3 regions of the Arthrobacter sp. 2RAF22 genome follow, and region 2 is predicted to be linked to each of the others. Evidence: riboswitches for the same ligand, from Rfam matches in the RefSeq annotation. Region 2 holds a riboswitch; each other region holds the start of a gene.
What was found. A riboswitch is a leader RNA that binds a small molecule or an ion and turns the genes downstream of it on or off. The one in region 2 is predicted to bind thiamine pyrophosphate.
Positions count from the first base shown of each region.

Region 1: another riboswitch for thiamine pyrophosphate. It lies ahead of thiC (phosphomethylpyrimidine synthase ThiC); the one in region 2 lies ahead of thiO (glycine oxidase ThiO).
Region 3: another riboswitch for thiamine pyrophosphate. It lies ahead of AB4068_RS06535 (ECF transporter S component); the one in region 2 lies ahead of thiO (glycine oxidase ThiO).

Region 1 covers NZ_JBFRGL010000020.1:17,435-20,703, reverse strand. Annotated here, with positions in the region: gene thiC (phosphomethylpyrimidine synthase ThiC) at 1-1,320, opposite strand, end outside; TPP riboswitch at 1,316-1,423, opposite strand; gene AB4068_RS14400 (amidohydrolase family protein) at 1,501-2,595, shown strand; gene AB4068_RS14395 (VOC family protein) at 2,674-3,269, shown strand, end outside.
Region 2 covers NZ_JBFRGL010000001.1:346,975-350,243, reverse strand. Annotated here, with positions in the region: gene AB4068_RS01525 (RNB domain-containing ribonuclease) at 1-714, opposite strand, end outside; gene thiE (thiamine phosphate synthase) at 752-1,441, opposite strand; TPP riboswitch at 1,468-1,587, shown strand; gene thiO (glycine oxidase ThiO) at 1,579-2,883, shown strand; gene thiS (sulfur carrier protein ThiS) at 2,880-3,116, shown strand; gene AB4068_RS01505 (thiazole synthase) at 3,120-3,269, shown strand, end outside.
Region 3 covers NZ_JBFRGL010000005.1:76,354-79,622, forward strand. Annotated here, with positions in the region: gene AB4068_RS06530 (ABC transporter ATP-binding protein) at 1-564, opposite strand, end outside; gene AB4068_RS06535 (ECF transporter S component) at 564-1,193, opposite strand; TPP riboswitch at 1,268-1,404, opposite strand; gene AB4068_RS06540 (NUDIX hydrolase) at 1,621-2,349, shown strand; gene AB4068_RS06545 (DUF4235 domain-containing protein) at 2,401-2,661, shown strand; gene mnhG (monovalent cation/H(+) antiporter subunit G) at 2,658-3,125, opposite strand; gene AB4068_RS06555 (monovalent cation/H+ antiporter complex subunit F) at 3,115-3,269, opposite strand, start outside.

The sequences.
Region 1 (3,269 bases), on a different contig from region 2:
CGCGCCGATGGCGGAGGTGATGTGGTCGTAGCCCGGGGCGACGTCGGTGACAAGGGGGCCCAGCGTGTAGAACGGCGCGCCGTCACACAGCTCCTGCTGGCGCTCCACGTTCTCCCGCACCAAGTGGAACGGGATGTGTCCGGGGCCTTCGACCATGACCTGCACGTCGTACTGCCACGCGCGCTTCGTGAGCTCGGCCAAGGTGTCCAGCTCGGCGAACTGCGCGGCGTCGTTCGCGTCCGCCGTTGCGCCCGGGCGCAGTCCATCACCCAGCGAGAACGCGACATCGTACTTGGCGAAGATTTCGCAGAGCTCGTCGAAGTGGGTGTAGAGGAAGTTTTCCTCGTGGTGGGCCAGGCACCAGCCCGCCATGATGGAGCCGCCACGGGAAACGATGCCCGTCACGCGGTTCGCGGTGAGCGGCACGTACCGCAGCAACACGCCGGCGTGGATGGTCATGTAGTCCACGCCCTGCTCGCACTGCTCAATGACGGTGTCGCGGAAGATTTCCCACGTGAGCTTGTTGGCTTCGCCGTTGACCTTCTCGAGGGCCTGGTAGATGGGCACGGTGCCGATCGGTACGGGGGAGTTACGGATGATCCATTCGCGGGTGGTGTGGATGTCATCGCCCGTGGACAGGTCCATGACGGTGTCGGCGCCCCATTGCGTTGCCCACTGCAACTTGTCCACTTCTTCGGCGATGGAGCTGGTGACGGCCGAGTTGCCGATATTGGCGTTGATCTTCACCAGGAACGCCTTGCCGATGATCATCGGTTCGGATTCGGGGTGGTTGATGTTGTTGGGGATGATGGCCCGGCCGGCAGCGACCTCGCTGCGGACGAGTTCCACATCGCAGTTTTCGCGAAGTGCCACGAACTGCATTTCGGGCGTGACGATGCCCTGTTTCGCGTAATGCATCTGTGTCACGGTCTTGCCGTCGACGGCGCGGCGGGGCACCGGCTGTGCCCCCTTCCACTCCGCGGAGGCGGCGCCGCGGCGCACGGCCGACTTGCCGTCGTCGAGCAGGTTCCGTTCGCGGCCGCTGTAGGCCTCAGTGTCGCCGCGGACTTCGATCCACTCGCTGCGGAACGGTTCGAGGCCCACCACGGGATCACTCCCGGGTCCGGCGGTCCGGTACACCTGGAACGGGGCGTTGGCCTCGCCGTTGGGGGACGGTTCGAGGGCGATTTCCGTCACTGGAACCCGGATTCCCGTGTCGGCATCCTCCAGGAACGCGAGGGAATGCGACTTGAGGGATTGGGTCACATCGTGGTCCGATCCCTTTTGGGTAGGGCTCAGCTGTGTTTCTTTGGTGCTCAAAGGATTACTCACTTCCTTCGCCGGCATTACCCGGACAGGTTCAACGGTCGCAGGCTGCATCAGCCCGATCTCAGCCCTTGCAAGGGCCCCCGTGTGGTCGTAGACGAAGCTACCACAGCTGCCAGCGCTTGTGACAGATGTGACCGCGCCGGCGAAGCCCCCGGGAACTAGGGTGGAATCATGGCGGAAATCATCGAATTCAGCGGCGCCGTCCTCACCGGGCCGGAGGAGGAACGGCGCGGCCTCTGGTCGGTCGACGGACGGCTGACCTTCGTCCGGCCCCTTGCGAAGCCCGACGTCGTCCTGGACGGTTGGGTGCTTCCCGGCCTGGTCGACGCGCATTGCCACGTTGGCTTGGGCAAGGGCGGAGCTGTCGACGAGGAGACTGCCCGCCTGCAGGCGACTGCGGACCGGAATGCCGGGACCCTCTTGATCCGCGATGCCGGATCCCCAAGCGACACGCGCTGGCTGCAACGCCGGGCGGACATGCCGAGGATCATCCGCGCGGGCAGGCACATCGCGAGGCAACGGCGGTACATCCCCGGGCTGGCCGAAGAGGTGGAGCCGGAGGATCTGATGGAGGCAGTCCGCAAGCAAGCGCGGTCCGGAGACGGCTGGGTCAAGATCGTGGGGGACTGGATCGACCGCTCCGCCGGGGATCTCGGCCCGTCCTTTCCGGCCGCCGTCGTCAAGGACGCCGTCGCGGCCGCACACGACGAGGGGGCGCGGGTGACCGCCCATTGCTTCGCCGAAGGGACAATCGATGACATGCTCGACGCCGGGATCGACTGCATCGAGCACGCCACCGGATTGTTGCCCCACCACATTCCCCGGCTGCTGGACCAGGATGTGCCGATTGTCCCCACGCTCATCAACATTGCGACGTTTCCGGACATCGCGAAGCAGGCTGAAACCAAATTTCCGCGCTACGCCGCCCACATGATCGCGTTGTGGGAGGGCAGGCATGAGCGGGTCCTTGAGGCGTTCGACGCCGGAGTGCGGGTGTACGCCGGAACCGACGCCGGAAGCGTCATCAAACACGGCCGGATCGGCGAGGAGATCCTGGAACTCCAGCGGGCGGGTCTTCCGGCGGCCGCCGCCCTCGATGCTGCCTGCTGGTCCGCCCGTGAGTGGTTGGGTGCCGACGGCATCAGCGAAGGCGCCAGCGCAGACGTCGTGCTCTACGCAAAGGATCCCCGAGCGTCCCTAGAGATCGTGCTGCAGCCCGGATGCACCGTTCTGAGGGGACACATTTCAGGAAGCGCCGGGCATTAGGAATAAATTGAAGCTTCAAGTAATTTAGATACATAGAGGTTGCCGAAGGGCGGCGCCACAAAAAGCCGGGAGTTTCACATGACCATCACATCCAGCCAGGATCTCCTTCCTGCCGAACTCACCATGGGCACTGTCATGCTCAAAGTGGGGGACATGAAGCTCATGGGCGACTACTACCAGCGGGCGCTGGGGCTGGACGTTGTCGCCGAACAGGACGGCGGGCTCTACTTCGGCCGGCTAGGCAAGCCGTTGGTGCACCTCGCGCCGGCCGCTGGTCTCCAGATCCCGGACCGCGGAGAGGCCGGACTCTTCCACACGGCGCTGCTTTTCGAGGACCAGCCCTCGCTCGCCGCAACTGTTGCCTCCGCCGCGCAGTACGAACCCCACGCCTTCGTCGGCAGTGCCGACCACTTGGTCAGCGAAGCCTTCTACTTCACCGACCCGGAGGGCAACGGCATCGAACTCTACTACGACAAGCCCCGTGAAGGCTGGGAGTGGAACGGCAGCTCGGTCGTGATGGACAGCTTGCCGCTCCCGCCGCAGCGCTACCTCCAGCAGCACCTGAGTGAAGCGGCCGTGACGGGCCAGCATGGGGCGGGCGCCGGCGTCGGGCACGTCCACCTCCAGGTGGGCGACGTGAAGACCGCCCATGATTTCTACGTCGACACCCTCGG
Region 2 (3,269 bases):
GGGCAGCGAGGGAGCTGCGACGATCCTGTACCCCCCGCCGTCGGGCAGTTGGACGATTTCTTGTTCAGGCATGTTCAGGCTCGCTCCGCCGCGGCGGCGTTCGAGTTCCACCCGTTTGAGCCCGACCTCCTTGAGCAACTGCAGGACGGGATCAGCTGTCCCGGAATCGATCGCGGACTGGACGCCCTTGTAGTTGAGCTTGGCGCGGCTGCGTACGCTTGCCCGGCGAACTGAGACGGTGCGGAACTCTGCTTCGGCATCGAGTTCGAAGTCCCACACGAACGCTCCGCAGTCCTGGCCCGCCAGCAGGCTTCCGGCGTGCTCGCTGATGATCTCGGGGTGCAGCGGTATGCGGCCGTCCGGCGCATAGTACGTCTGTCCCCGGTGGCGGGTCTCGGCGTCGAGCGCTCCTCCCGGTGGCACAAAGGAGGGCACATCGGAGATGGCGTAGAGAACCCTGTAACCATTCCCGGACCGCTCAATGAAGAGGGCCTGGTCGAGATCCGTGGAAGAGGCCGGGTCGATCGTGATGAACGGAACGCCCGTGAGGTCCTGTGCCGGCAACCTGTGTCCTGAAACCGCGGCCTCCGCGTCGCGCAGTGCTTCAGCGGGATAACCAGCGGGCAGCTCGAGTTCGGTCCGAAGCGCCGCCAGTGCTTCCGCGAGCTGGTTCGACGTTTCAGAGACGTTCGGGGCTATGCGCTGATGTGACACGAAAGTCAGGGTAACTCCAAAATCTCCCGGCGTCTCGCTAGGCCGCCGCTGCGTCCAGTGCGGCCAGGAGTGCCTGGGCTGCCGCCGTCGGATCCTCGGCCTCGGTGATGGCGCGGACCACAACAATGCGGCTGGCGCCGGCCCTCACTACGTCTTCCACGTTGCTGAGATCGATGCCGCCGATCGCAAACCAAGGAAGCACTACGCCGCCGACCGTCTCTTCGTCTGCCTGCTTCACCGCATTGGCAGCGTACTTCACCAGATCGAGCCCGACGGCGGAGCGTCCAGGCTTGGTGGGCGTGGCCCACACAGGCCCGACGCAGAAGTAGTCCAAGCCGCTGCGGCCAGGCGACGCGGCGATGGCTGCGTCAATCTGCTCCGGCGTGTGCGTGGAGAGGCCGATGATGGTGGGGTCGTGGAGCAGCTTCCGGGCCGAGCGCAGCGGAATGTCCTTTTGGCCGATGTGGAATACCGGCGCGCCCGACAGGGAAGCGACGTCGGCGCGGTCGTTGACTGCCCAGAGGCGCCCGTGACGGTGCGCCACGGATTGCAGGATCTCCAGGAGTTCCAGTTCCTCTGCCGCTTCGATGGTCTTGTCGCGCAGCTGGATGATGTCCACGCCGCCCTCGAATGCGGCATCGACAAACTGCTCAAAATCACCCTGTTGCTTGCGGGCGTCGGTGCAGAGGTAGAGGCGGGCGGTGGTGTGGACATCGTGCTGGGTCATGGAAACAGAGTAGTTCCTCTAAACTGGGCTGGTACCGCGGGAGCCGCGGCGGCAGTCACAATCGCCGCGCGGCTGAGAGGGCTTCAGCGCCGACCGCTTGACCTGATCCGGCTAGTACCGGCGTAGGGAAGGACTCCATGGACGAAGTAAACACCCAGCACGGGCCCCTGCACACAGACGTGGCGGTGATCGGGGGCGGCGTCATTGGCCTGGGCATTGCGTGGGAAGCCCGAAGGTCGGGCCGCTCGGTTGCCCTGATCGATCCCGCGCCGGCCAGCGGCGCTACTTTCGCGGCGGCGGGGATGTTGGCACCCGTCAGTGAACTGCACTACCAGGAAGAGGACCTCCTGGAGCTCATGCTCGAATCGTCGGCGTTGTGGCCGGACTTCGAACACAATGTGACCGGCTCACGAACCCGACGCAGCACGGGTTACCGGACGACGCCGACCCTCGCCGTCGGTGCGGACGCAGCGGACCGCCGGGCGCTCGCCGATCTTCGGGACGTCCAGCTGGCCCATGGCCTGGTGGTGGAATCCGTGCCGTTGCGCGAAGCACGGGAGCGTGAGCCGCTCTTGAGCCCGCAGATTTCCTGTGCCTTCGACATCCCGGGCGACCACCAAGTGGATCCTCGCCGGCTTTCGGCCGCGATTCTAGGCGCGCTGGCGGAGCACCAGCCCGGCGATTCGAGCTGGATTCCGGGGGCCGAAGGCGGTTTCGCGGTCCGGGACACTGCGGCGGGCCTCCTGTGGGAGGACGGGCGCGCCGTCGGGGCCGTGCTCGGCTCAGGCATCGAAGTGCTTGCCACGGAAACGGTGGTAGCCAACGGACTCGATGCCGCCCGCGTGAAAGGACTGCCGGATGGATTGTCGCTCCCGTTGCGTCCCGTCTACGGCGACATACTGCGGCTGCGCGTCCCGGACCACCTGCAACCGCTGGTCACCGCCACGGTCCGGGGAATGGTGCGCGGAGTGCCCGTCTACATCGTTCCCCGCGATGACGGGACCGTGGTGATCGGCGCGACGCAACGTGAGGACGGATTGTCGTCGTCCGGGGGATCGGCCAACCCGGTGTCAGCCGGCGGCGTCTACCAATTGCTCCGCGACGCCCAGGTATTGGTTCCGGCCGTTGCCGAGCTGGAACTCCTTGAAGCAACTGCCCGGGCCCGTCCGGGCACCCCGGACAACGCACCGCTGCTGGGCCGCGTCGAAGGTCGGGAAGGAACCGTGCCCGGCCTCATCGTGGCCAGCGGCTTCTTCCGCCATGGCGTGCTCCTCACTCCGGCAGCGGCAAAAATCTGCGTTGGACTCATGGATGGCACCGCCGATCCCCGGTGGAACAAATTCCGCCCGGACCGCTTCTCCCGCCCGCTCTCAACAGCAAGGGCTTCCGCAGACGGCCCATCGGCCGATACCTTAAATCCCCTTCTGAAGGACCACGCATGAACATCAAATTGAACGGCGCAGACCACACGCTGAGCGACGACGCTTCCGTCACCACCCTCGTCAGCCACATCACCGGACGCGTTGTGGATTCCAGCGGCCAAGCGGCCGACGGACGCAAGATCGGCGTCGCCGTCGCACGCAATTCCGAAGTGGTGCCGCGCAGCCAGTGGGCTGCCACCGCGCTCGCAGACGGCGACGAACTCGAAATCGTTACCGCAGTACAGGGAGGCTGAACCATGACCACAGCAAGCACTCACGAAGCAGGCACCCGAACCGATGCCCTGGTGATCGACGGTGTTGAGTTCGGCTCGCGCCTTATCATGGGAACCGGCGGAGCTCCGAGCCTAGACGGCCTCGGGGCAGCCTTGCTGGCTTCCGGCACCGAA
Region 3 (3,269 bases), on a different contig from region 2:
CTCGTCCAGGAGGATCAAGCCGGGCCGCATTGCCAGTATGCCGGCGAGCGCAAGGCGCTGTTTCTGCCCGCCCGAGAGGGCCGACGTCGGGTGGTCGAGCGAAAAGTTGCCGCTGGCACTGCCACCGGCACTCCGCAGCAGCCCGACGTCGTCGAGCGCTTCATGGACCCGCTTCCAAATCTCGTCCCGCGGCACGCAAAGGTTTTCGGCGCCGAACGCGACGTCGTCGCCCAGGCGGGAAAGCACCACCTGGGTTTCGGGGTCCTGTTGCATGAGTCCGGCACGGCCCCGCTGGGCCTTCGGGGAAACGCCGTCCACCAGCAACGAGCCGGTCTCGTCGGCGTCGTCGCCTTCCTCGCCCAGCACGCCCGCCAGGGCATGGAGGAACGTCGACTTGCCTGCGCCCGAGGGGCCAAGCAGCAGGACGCGCTCGCCCGGACGGATGTCCAGGTCCAGGGCGTGGATGGCCTGCGTGGTGCGGCCGGCGTGCCGCCAGCCCCAGCCCTGCGCGGAAATGGCGGCGGGTCGCACCACGGCAGAGGTGCCGGAATCAGGACTGGGCATCAGGAAAAGACGGGCTCCGAGGCGGCCTTGCGTGACGCGAACGCGCTCAGGACACCGGTCCTGGCCAGGCCGCGGGTAGCGATCCAGGACAGGGCACCGGCAATGACGGCGCCGGAGATCGTGCAGAACACGATGTACGCGAGCTTGTCGACCGGTTCGTAGGCGATGTTCCAGCCCCACGGCAGGAAGGAGTCGTTCAGGCCGCAGAACAGGCCCGCACCGGCACCGGCCAGCAGGGACACCGGCAGGTTGAACTTCTTGTACATGAAGGCCAGGAAAATGAGTTCCGCACCGAGGCCCTGGAGCAGGCCCGAGATCAGCACCGTGGTGCCGTACTGGGAACCCATGATGAGCTCGCTCGTGGCGGCCACTGTTTCGCAGAAAATTGCCGCACCGGGTTTGCGGACGATGAGCATGCCCAAGACTGCCGGAATCATCCAGCCGCCGGCGATCAGGCCGCTCAGGGGCGGGTAGCCGGCGGACATAGGTGTTGCAACCAAAGCCATCTGGTCCCATGCCCAGAAGATCACGCCACCGGCGATCGAGATGAGTGCCGCCACGACGATGTCCACGACGCGCCAGTTGTAACCAGGCTTGGTGAGGCCCGGCCTTGCAGAAATACCAGTCATTTTGTCCTCCTGAGGAACAGGAGGGGAAAGTGTTCCCGGTTGCCTGCGAGCGGCTTCCGCCGCGCCGGTCCGGACACTATGAGAACTCGACTCCCTTGCGCCGGTACTAGCCGGATCAGGTTCGAGGGTCTGCGGCTGTCCGCACTCTCAGCGCCCGTCCTCCGTGCCGCATTGCTGCGTGCCCGACGGCGGCGCTCCCCTGTCGTTATCAATCCACCCTTTTGGGCGTGGTTCAGTTTACACCTTGGCGGGGTTGCGGGCGCTGTGTTGGCGTCCGCGGAACGGTCACAAACACGCGGAGACGACGGATTCTGCTGGATCACTCGCCGGGTGAGCGCAGGCCGGCCCGGAATGGCGCGGGCGGCCGCAGAAACTGGGACAATGATCCAGCAGAATGTGACGCGGCAGAGCGGGCAAAGGAGCGGTCTTGGCAGGCAATGGCGAAGCGAACAGCACCACGGTGGCGGAACCGAGGCTCGCCGCAAGCGTGATCCTGGTCCGGGATGCCGCGGTTCCCGGGGGCTCTCAAGGTGCGGCGCAGGCTTTGGAGGTGTTCGTCCAGCACCGGGTTTCCACGATGGATTTCGCCGCGGGCATGGTGGTCTTCCCCGGGGGCCGGGTGGACCAGATGGACAGCTCCGGCTGGGACTTCGCGGACGACGTCGTCGAGCAGCACGCCGCCGCATGGCACCGGAGCAGCATCGCCGTCGAACCTGCCTCCGCCAGGTTCAACGCCGGCCGGGTGCTGGCGGCCGCGCAGCGTGAGGTGTTCGAAGAGGCCGGGCTGAAGCTTGACGCCACCACCCTCCGCCCGTGGGCCAACTGGGTCACTCCGCAGGACCAGCCCAAGCGCTTCGACACGTACTTCTACCTTGCCTGCCCGGTTTCCGGTGCCGAGCCAAGGCACCAGACCACGGAAGCGTCGTCGTCCTTGTGGACACCCGTCCGCGGAATCCTGGACGCCGAAGTCGCCGGAACACTCAAGCTCATGCCGCCCACGCTTGCGCTGCTGGATGAGCTCGTCGCCCTCGGCACAGTGGAAGCGATACTGGCCGAGGACCGTGACATCGTGCCTGTCCGTCCAAAGCCCGGGGCCTTGGAGGAGTTCTTCCGGCAGAGGCGCCAAGCTCCATCCGTTGCTCCGGAACTGCCCTGAAGTGGGGTTAGGCTGGGGACGGTCCTGTTTCCACCCGCAAGGAGTCCCGGAATGAACCTCCTCATCAAACTGCTCGGCACCGGCGTGAGCATCGGCGCTGGCTTTGTCGGCACCAAGCTCGTCAATGCGCTGTGGGAAAAGTCCACCGGCAAGAAACCTCCCAAGGGTCACGATGATATGGAGGCAAGCCTGCGCTCTGCACTGACCTTCGCCCTGATTTCGGCGACTGTCAGCGCCGTCATCCAGGTTTTCGCAAGCCGCAGTACCCAGCGCGCCATCTCGCGTTTCTCGAAGACACAGGACATCGTCTAGGCTGACGGCCCGCCGTTGGCGCCTTGAGGGCCTGGGCTCCCGCCGTTCCCGGTGTGGGGAGTTGTCGGGTCGGCTTGGGCTTTCTCCGCTGCCCGTTGACCGGCGGCCCGCAGCACCACGGCCTCGAGTTCGTCGATGCTCAGCAACTCGGGGTGCAGGTGCTTGGTCCGGTAGCCTGCGCGGCCCACCATGTGTGCGGACACCGGCACCGTCAGCAGTTGGAAGATCCAAGCGACGGCCAGGATCGGCCACACCCACCATTCGCGCATCTGCAGCCCGATGGCTGCCAAGACGAGGAACAGCCCGAGCACTTGCGGCTTGGTAGCTGCGTGCATGCGGCTCATCAGGTCCGGGAAGCGCAGCAGGCCGATCGCCGCGCCCAATGACATCACCGCACCGACAATCAGCAGCACCGCGGTGACGGCATCGATGACGGCGTCCGCTCCGGTGGCGTCAGGAGTCATTGACCTGTCCTCTCCGGTCGGCCACGAAGCGCGCCACCGTCACCGATCCGATGAAACCGATCAGCGTCAGCGCGACGAGCAGCACGAGGTTGTTGGGGTGCCTGTTGACGGCCATGTCGATGGCCAATGCAGCACCCAGTATGG